2 regions of the Burkholderia sp. Tr-20390 genome follow, and region 2 is predicted to be linked to the other one. Evidence: predicted binding sites of a transcription regulator. Region 2 holds the regulator's gene; the other holds the start of a gene.
The links. Region 2 encodes FliA, which starts transcription of late flagellar genes. Its sites were predicted from a motif close to CTAAAGTTTNNNNNNNNNNNGCCGNTA; they were not measured.
Positions count from the first base shown of each region.

Region 1 (4,230 bases), on a different contig from region 2:
CACCGCGGTACCGATGCCGGCCGGCACGACGATTCCGATCAAGTAAAGCCCGCGCCTGCCGGGCGCGCGAGCGATACACTGTCGATTCGACCGCTCCCGCGCCCGATCATGTCCGCCACCCGCCTTCCCGACTCCGCACGCTACTGGCGCACGCCGCTGCTGCCGGACGCGGATCTCCTCACGGCCACCTATCGCGATCATGCGTTCGCCCCCCACTGGCACGACGCGTACACGATCCCCGTGATTCTCGAAGGAGCGGAGCGCTTCACCTATCGCGGCAGCGGCTATGTCGCCGAAACCGGCTCCGTGCCCGTCATCAATCCCGGCGAGGTGCATACGGGGGCGCGCGCGGCCGACGAAGGCTGGTGCTATCGCGTCAGCTACATGCCGGTCGAATTCATCCGCGAACTCACCTGTTCGATCGCCGGCCGCCCGCAGGACGCGCCGTGGTTTGCGCCCGACGTGATTCGCGACGCCGATCTTGCGGCCCGGCTCACGCTCGCGCACCGGATGATGGAGGCCGGCAGCGAACGCGCACTGCCGTTGCAGACGCACGGGCAGCCGGCGCATGATCCGGCGACCGGTGCACCGCGCGTCTACGATCCGCTCGCCGCCGAAACGGCGATGCTCGACGCGTTGTCGACGCTGATCGTGCGCCATGCCGACGCACAGCCGCGACCGGCCCCGCTCGCGGCGGACGAACCGCGCGTCGACGTCATGCGCGAGCGGCTCGCCGCCGACCTCGTGTGCACGGTGACGCTCGACGAAGTCGCGCAGGCGGCCGGCCTGTCGCCGTTCCACGCGGCGCGCCTGTTCACCCGCACGACCGGCATGCCGCCGCATGCGTGGCGCAACCAGTTGCGCTTGCAGCGCGCGCTGGCGCCGCTGCGCGCGGGCGTGCCCGTCGCCGACGTCGCGGCGGCCAGCGGCTTCGTCGACCAAAGCCACTTCACCCGGCATTTCAAACGCATGTTCGGCGTGCCGCCCGGGCGCTGGCAGGCAAGCTGACGCGCGGCGTCCCGCCCGCCACCGCGATACCGCCGGCATCCCCCCATCCGGCAAGCGCAAGAACATACAAGCCGGCACACCCCCTGCCCGCTATCCTCCCGTTCATGGAGGAGCACCCTTTGAATCCGATACCCGCATCGCCTGCCCGCCGCCCATTGAACGAATGGCTCGACGGTGCGCGCGACACGATCCCGATGATGATCGGCGCCGCCCCGTTCGGCGTGATTTTCGGCACGCTCGTGGGCGGCGGCCCGCTCGCCGCCTGGCATGGCGCACTGATGTCGCTCGCCGTGTTCGCGGGCTCCGCGCAGTTCATCGCGCTCGGCCTGATCGCGGGCAGCGCGAGCTTCGTCGTCGTGCTCGCGACCACGCTGATCGTGAACCTGCGTCACCTGCTGTACAGCGCGACGCTCGCGCCCTATGTCGCCCACCTGCCGCTGCGCTGGCGCGCGACGCTCGGTGCACTGATGACCGACGAGGTGTTCGCGGTCGCCTATGCGCACTACCGGCATTTCCCGCCGGGCGCGATCGGCCCCCACTACTTCTTCGGCTCGGGGCTCGCGATGTACCTGAACTGGCAGGTCTGGACGCTCGCGGGCATCGGCTTCGGCGCGGCATTCCCGGGCCTGCAGTCGCTTGGCCTCGATTTCGCGATGGCGGCGACCTTCATCGCGATCGTCGTCCCCCAACTCGGCACGCTGCGCTATTTCGCGGCAGCCGTGACGGCCGGCACGCTCGCGTACTTCTGGCAGGGCTGGCCGTACAAGCTCGGGCTGCTCGGCGCGGTCGCCGCCGGCGTCGCGGTCGGCGTCGCGCTCACGTTGCTGCACGAACGCACGCGCGCCGGCTCGCGCACGGAGGCCGCATCGTGAGCTACGCGCTGCTGATCCTCGGGATGGCCGTCATCACGTACGCGATCCGCTCGACGCTGTTCCTGTTCGGCGAACGGCTGACCTTCCCGCCGCTCGTGCGGACCGCGCTCGGCTTCGTGCCCGTCACCGTGCTGACCGCGATCATCGTGCCGATGGTCGTCTCGCCGCACGGCGGCACCGCCGAGCTGACCTGGCGCAATCCACAGCTCGTCGGCGCGCTCGCCGCCGTGCTCGTGTCGGCCGCCACCCGCCGCCCGCTCGTGACGATCGCGGTGGGGCTCGCGGTGTTCTTTTTCTGGCAAGGGGTCGTGATGCCCCACTGGCTACCCGCCTGAGTACACACTCGGTCATTCGTACTCAAGTTTCCGCCCGGCGCGCCGATATAGGGAATGAATACCCGCCACCGGCCTCGGCGCGCACCGGTCAGTCGACGCTGCGCCCGTCCCGGTGCGCCGTGCCGGCCGCCGGCTGGCACGGGCCGCCATCGAGACGATTCATGGGCCAGATCACCCTTTCCCTCAAGGACGACACGCTTGAGTCCCTGCGCAAGGACTACGACGCGTTCGTCCGCGTGTCGCTGAAACTCGACCCGCAGTTCGCGACGCCGTCGTTCGAGGATTTCCTGCGCGCCAAGCTGCTCGACAACATGGTGCCGCTGACCGAGCACGCGGTGCAGCGAATGCTGCAGGGCGGCCAGTACGCGTGGGCAAAACGCACGCTCGACAAGGAATTTCCGGACGTCGTCGCGATCCTGATGCGACAGGCCGGCGAATTCGGCTTCGGCTTCGCGTCGCGCTCCGAATGGACCCCCGACGAACTCGCGAAGGCTTGCCGCGACTGGGCGAAAGCGATCGTCGCCGAAGCGCAGGGCGACCCGTCGCTGATCGATCCGCTCGCCTCGCAGATCAAGGGGGCCGCGCAAGACATCCAGACGCTCGAGGAACTGATGCAGACGCCTGCGTGGCGGCTCGCGGAATCGCTGCGACAACGGGTCTACGAGGCCAAGCTCGCATGCGAGATGAGCGTCGGCAGCACCGCGCGCGACAAGCTCGGCGAACTGCGCGGGCTGCTGCGGCTCGGGCTCGCGCACGGTTCGTTCCAGAAGCAGGAAGCACAGCAGATCATGGAGTACCTGCGGCTGCTGAAGCCGGAGATCTTCGTCGAGGAACCGTACGACGTCTTCGCCCGGCTCGCCGCGTGGTTGCGCAGCGTATTCACCCCGGCTGCCGCGCGGCCGGCGCAGGGTCAGCCGGGCCAAGGGCAGAGCCAACGGCGGCCCTAACGGCGCGCCCGAACCCATCGACAAATGAAAGCGGCCCGGTTCGCGCAACGCGAACCGGGCCATCGGATGGCCGCCGTCGCGACGCGCCGTCGAGGGCGAGCGTCGCGCGGCGCCTGCCACCGCTTACTGCGTGGCGCCCTGGGCCGATGCACCGCCTTCCGCGCCGACCGACGCACCGCCTTCGGTTGCTTCGCCGGCCTTCGCCTTGGCCGAGCCGACATGGCTCTTGGCCGACTTCGCGGCATGCTTCGTGTGCTTCTTGGCCGAGTGGACGGCCGACGACGTCGTATCCTTCGCGCCATCGGCTGCCGCGCCGACTGCATCGGTTGCACCGCCTGCCGCATTGCCCGACGCATTCGCGCCCGCACCGCCCTGCATGCCGGCACCGGCACCCGCCGCCGGCGTCTGCGCCTGCACGCCGGCACCGGCTGCGCCCTGCACCGCCGTACCCGTCTGGGCAAATGCGGCCGAAGTGGCGAACGCCGTCAACGCGGCACCGATCAGCATCGTACGAATCTTGGACATGGCAATTCTCCTCAGGAAGTTGTGCGCCCGAACCGCAGCGATGCGGTCCGTTGCGTCCCCCGCCGCAACACGCAGCAGGTACGACAGAAGACCCGCGGCCCGCGCGGCCGGTTCTCGAATCTCTCAGACTGTTACCCACCGTTTCATTTGCTGACGAATGGCTCACACTCCCTAACAACTGCGGGCGGCGGCCGGCCGCGCTCGCGCGCAGGCCCGCGGTGCCGTATGATGCGAGGCGATTCCTCCCGCGCTTTGCGCACCTTCTTCGTCATGCCCAATCTGGATTTCACGCTGACCGGCGAATACGTCGAGCTGCACAACCTTCTCAAGATCACCGGCCTCGCGGACAGCGGCGGCACCGCGAAGCTGATCGTCGCGTCCGGCGCGGTGAAAGTCGACGGCGCGGTCGAGCTGCGCAAGACCTGCAAGATCCGCGCGGGCCAGGTCGTCCTGCTCGGCGACACGCGCATTGCCGTGCGCGAAGCCTAGGGCCGACGGTTCCCCCTGCCTGCGACATGGCCATCGGCGCGCGCGTTCGACACC
Region 1 covers NZ_JAAGPC010000023.1:35,553-39,782, reverse strand. The annotation lists gene G3N98_RS09350 (CreA family protein) at 1-46, shown strand, start outside; gene G3N98_RS09345 (AraC family transcriptional regulator) at 109-1,008, shown strand; gene G3N98_RS09340 (AzlC family ABC transporter permease) at 1,113-1,880, shown strand; gene G3N98_RS09335 (AzlD domain-containing protein) at 1,877-2,215, shown strand; gene G3N98_RS09330 (DUF4088 family protein) at 2,377-3,162, shown strand; gene G3N98_RS09325 (hypothetical protein) at 3,286-3,687, opposite strand; gene G3N98_RS09320 (RNA-binding S4 domain-containing protein) at 3,958-4,176, shown strand.
Region 1: G3N98_RS09330 (DUF4088 family protein) is a predicted target of FliA. The motif match lies at 2,237-2,263, and genes of this name have one in related genera.

Region 2 (4,230 bases):
CGCGCGAGGTGCAGGCGCGCAACCTTTTCATCGAGGTGCTTCGGCAGCACGTACACCTTGTTCTCGTACTCGTTGCCGCGCACGAACAGCTCGATCTGCGCGAGCGTCTGGTTCGCGAACGAGTTCGACATCACGAACGACGGGTGGCCGGTCGCGCAGCCGAGGTTCACGAGGCGGCCTTCCGCCAGCAGGATCACGCGCTTGCCGTCCGGGAAGATGATGTGGTCGACCTGCGGCTTGATGTTTTCCCACTGGTACTGGCGGGTCGACGCAACGTCGATTTCCGAGTCGAAGTGGCCGATGTTGCAGACGATCGCGTTGTGGCGCATCGCCTTCATGTGATCGTGGTTGATCACGTGGTAGTTGCCGGTGGCCGTCACGAAGATGTCGGCCTTGTCGGCCGCGTATTCCATCGTCACGACGCGGTAGCCTTCCATCGCCGCCTGCAGCGCGCAGATCGGATCGATTTCGGTGACCCACACGGTCGCGCCCAGGCCGCGCAGCGATTGCGCGCAGCCCTTGCCCACGTCGCCGTAGCCCGCGACGACCGCGACCTTGCCCGCGATCATCACGTCGGTCGCGCGCTTGATGCCGTCGACCAGCGATTCACGGCAGCCGTACAGGTTGTCGAACTTCGACTTGGTGACCGAATCGTTCACGTTGAACGCCGGGAACGGCAGGCGGCCGTCCTTTTCCATCTGGTACAGGCGGTGCACGCCGGTCGTGGTTTCTTCGGTCACGCCCTTGATGTGCGCGAGGCGCGTCGAGTACCAGGTCGGGTCCGCGTCGAGGTGCTGCGCGATCGACTTGTACAGCGCGACTTCTTCCTCGTTGGTCGGCTTCGCGATCACCGAACGGTCCTTCTCGGCCTTCGCGCCGAGGATCAGCAGCAGCGTTGCGTCGCCGCCGTCGTCCAGGATCATGTTCGCGAATTCGCCGTTCGGCCATTCGAAGATGCGGTGCGAGAACTCCCAGTATTCGTCGAGCGATTCGCCCTTGAACGCGAACACCGGCGTGCCGGCTTCGACGATCGCGGCAGCGGCGTGGTCCTGCGTCGAGAAGATGTTGCACGAGGCCCAGCGGACGTCCGCGCCGAGCGCCTTCAGCGTCTCGATCAGCACGCCCGTCTGGATCGTCATGTGCAGCGAACCGGCAATGCGCGCGCCCTTCAGCGGCTGCTGCGCCTTGTATTCGTCACGGATCTGCACGAGGCCCGGCATTTCGGTCTCGGCGATGTTCAGTTCCTTGCGGCCCCAGCCGGCCAGCGCCATGTCGGCGACGACGTAATCGTTGGAAGCTTTGGAATCGATAATGGCGTTCATCACGCCCTCCTTTCTAAAAAGTTTCTAGATTGGTGACGTGAGCGCCGTTCAGGAAGCGGGGCCGACGCGGTTGTGCCGCACGGCTGCTTGGTGAAGCCTTCCGAGCCTGGCGGACGCAGGGTGGTCCGTCGCAACGCTCCTCGGAAAGCGGAGAGGATTGTAGCAAATCGGCGCGCAGAATGCGCAAGCACGCACACACGTGGCGCGCACCCGGCACACGCGCGCGGCGTCGGCGCGCGCGGCCTTCAGTAAAGGGTCAGGACTCCGCGCCGACCCACGCCTGTTCGCGCAGCCGTGCGCGCAGGCGCGCGACGGCCTGGCTGTGCAGCTGGCACACGCGCGATTCGCTCACTTCGAGCACCGCGCCGATCTCGCGCAGATTCAGACCCCGTTCGTAGTACAGCGACATCAGCAGCTTCTCGCGCTCCGGCAGCCGCTCGATCGCCTCGACGAGCGCTTCGCGCAGGTGCTCGTCGAGCAGCGCCGACAGCGGATCGGCGTGATCGACGCGGTAGCGGTCGAGGAACGGCTCGTCGTCGGCCGCGCGGTCGAAATCCTCGTAGTAGATCAGCTGGCTGCCGTGCAGGTCCTGCAGCATCCCCTGGTATTCGTCGAGCGGCATGTTCAGGTGCTGCGCGATCTCGGTCTCGCTCGCCGAGCGGCCGAGATGCTGCTCGACCTGGTGCACCGCGTGCTCGACCTCGCGCGACGTCTTGCGCAGGCTGCGCGGCAGCCAGTCGTTGCTGCGCAGCTCGTCGAGCATCGCGCCGCGGATACGCTGCGTCGCGTAGGTCTCGAACTGCGCGCCCTGGTCTTCCTTGTAGCGGCCGGCCGCGTCCATCAGGCCGATCATGCCGGCCTGGATCAGGTCGTCGAGGTCGACGCTCGCCGGCATCTTCGCGACGAGCTGCAGCCCGAGGCGTCGCACGAGTGGCGCATATTGCGCGAGCACGTCGGCCTGGGACATCTTTCCTTGAGCGTTGTACATCATGGCTCTCTCCTTGCGGTGGCGCTCACGCGGCGTGTGCCGCGCCCGCCTCATACGACGGCTTGCCGCCCGCGTGCACGGCACGGCCCGCACCCGAACGCGGGCGCATCGGCCAGTACAGCAGGTCGGCGGCAATCTGCCGGTAGTCACGCGCGGCGGCCGACGACGGGAACGCGTCGACCGCGGCACGCGTCAGCTCGCGCGCATGCTCGACGAGCGGATCGGCGCTCACGCAGCCCGCGTCGGCGATCGACACCGTCAGGTAGCGGCTCGCGACGCCCGCGAGGTTGTCGAACGCCGTCTTCGCGTCCGCGTGGCTGCCGACGTGATTGGTCAGCACCCGGAACTGCGCGAACGCGTGCGCGAAATGCAGCCGCTTCATGCACGCATACGCCTCGGTGATCGCCTGCGCGGCGACCCGCGTGACGACCAGCACGTCGTGCGCTTCGCGGGCGAGCGCCGAGAACGAACCGTCGCCGCCGAGCTGCGCGTCGACGAGGACGATGTCGGCCGGGCCGTCGATGAAATCGCTCAGCTGCGCGTCGGTGTAGCCGGTGCGCGCGAGCCGCGCCGCGGCGCACAGGCCGAAGCCGGCCGCGACCCGCGTGCGCTCGCCGTCGCGCAGCCACGCGCCCGCCAGCGTCGCGCTGGCCGAATGCACGTCGGCACGCTCGTCGACGACGAGCACATCCTTGCCGAGCGATGCGAGCGCCGCCGCCAGGTTCACGACGGTGGACGTGCAGCCGACCCCCGCCGGCCCGCCCGCCACCGCGACGATGCGTGACGCGCGCCCGGCCAGCAGGCGCCGCAGCCCTTCGGCCTGGTCGATGATTCGTTTATCCAAATCGCACCTCGTGAAGCTCGGCGGTGGAACGTGCGGTCAGTGCGGAAAGCAGCGTCGGCATGTCCTCGTCTTGCGGCACGAAGGGCGAGCCGTCACGCGGTACACAGAACGCGCTCTTCAGCAGGAATTTGGTCGACGCGACGTACAGGTTCTCCGGCACCTTCTGGCCGGTCGACACGTAATGGATCGGCAGCTTGTAGCGGATCACCGTGTCGAGCACGCCGCCGAGGTGGGTCGCCTCGTCGAGCTTCGTGAGGATGCAGCCGGCCAGGTCCGGATGCTCGCCCGCGCTGCGGTACGCCTGCACGACTTCGTTGAGCGTGTCGCCGTGGCTGGTCGCGTTGAGCAGCAGCAGGCGCTGCACCGGCGCGTTCGCCCCGTGCAGCATCGCGATCTGGTCGGACACCGCGCGGTCGCGCTGGCTCATGCCGATCGTGTCGATCAGCACGATGTGCTTGTTGCGCAGCTCGGACAGCGCGAGCGCGAGGTCGCCCGCATCCTTCACCGCGTGCACGGGCACGCCGAGGATCTTGCCGAAGATGCGCAGCTGCTCGTGGCCGCCGATCCGATAGCTGTCGGTGGTCAGCAGCGCGACCTTGCTCGCACCGAAGCGCATCACGCAGCGCGCGGCCAGCTTCGCGGTGGTGGTCGTCTTGCCGACGCCCGTGGGCCCCATCAGCGCGAACACGCCGCCGCGCTCCATCAGCGCATCTTCGCTTTCGAGCACCGGCAGGTTCGACGCGAGCACCGACTGCGCCCATTCGGCGGCCTGTTCGAAGGTCTGCGCGCCGTCGCCGGCCGGCATGTTGTCGACCAGCATCCGCACGAGCTGCGCGGAGAAGCCGGCCGCGAACAGGTGCTTCGTCAGTGCGCCATGCACGGCGCTGCGACGCTGGCGGTCGTGCCACATCAGGCTGTCGAACTGCTCTGCCATCATCCCGCGCAGTTCGCCGAGCTCCTGCATCACCGTATCGTTGACGATCCGCTCGATGCGCGACTTCACGGCGTCGGCCACCGCGGCGGCCGCGTCGGCGGACAGGCGCGTGCGCTCGGCCGCCTTCGCGGCATGCGCCGCG
Region 2 covers NZ_JAAGPC010000258.1:8-4,237, reverse strand. The annotation lists gene ahcY (adenosylhomocysteinase) at 1-1,322, opposite strand, end outside; S-adenosyl-L-homocysteine riboswitch at 1,355-1,470, opposite strand; gene G3N98_RS36385 (RNA polymerase sigma factor FliA) at 1,579-2,313, opposite strand; gene G3N98_RS36380 (flagellar biosynthesis protein FlhG) at 2,336-3,154, opposite strand; partial or broken gene flhF (flagellar biosynthesis protein FlhF) at 3,147-4,230, opposite strand, start outside.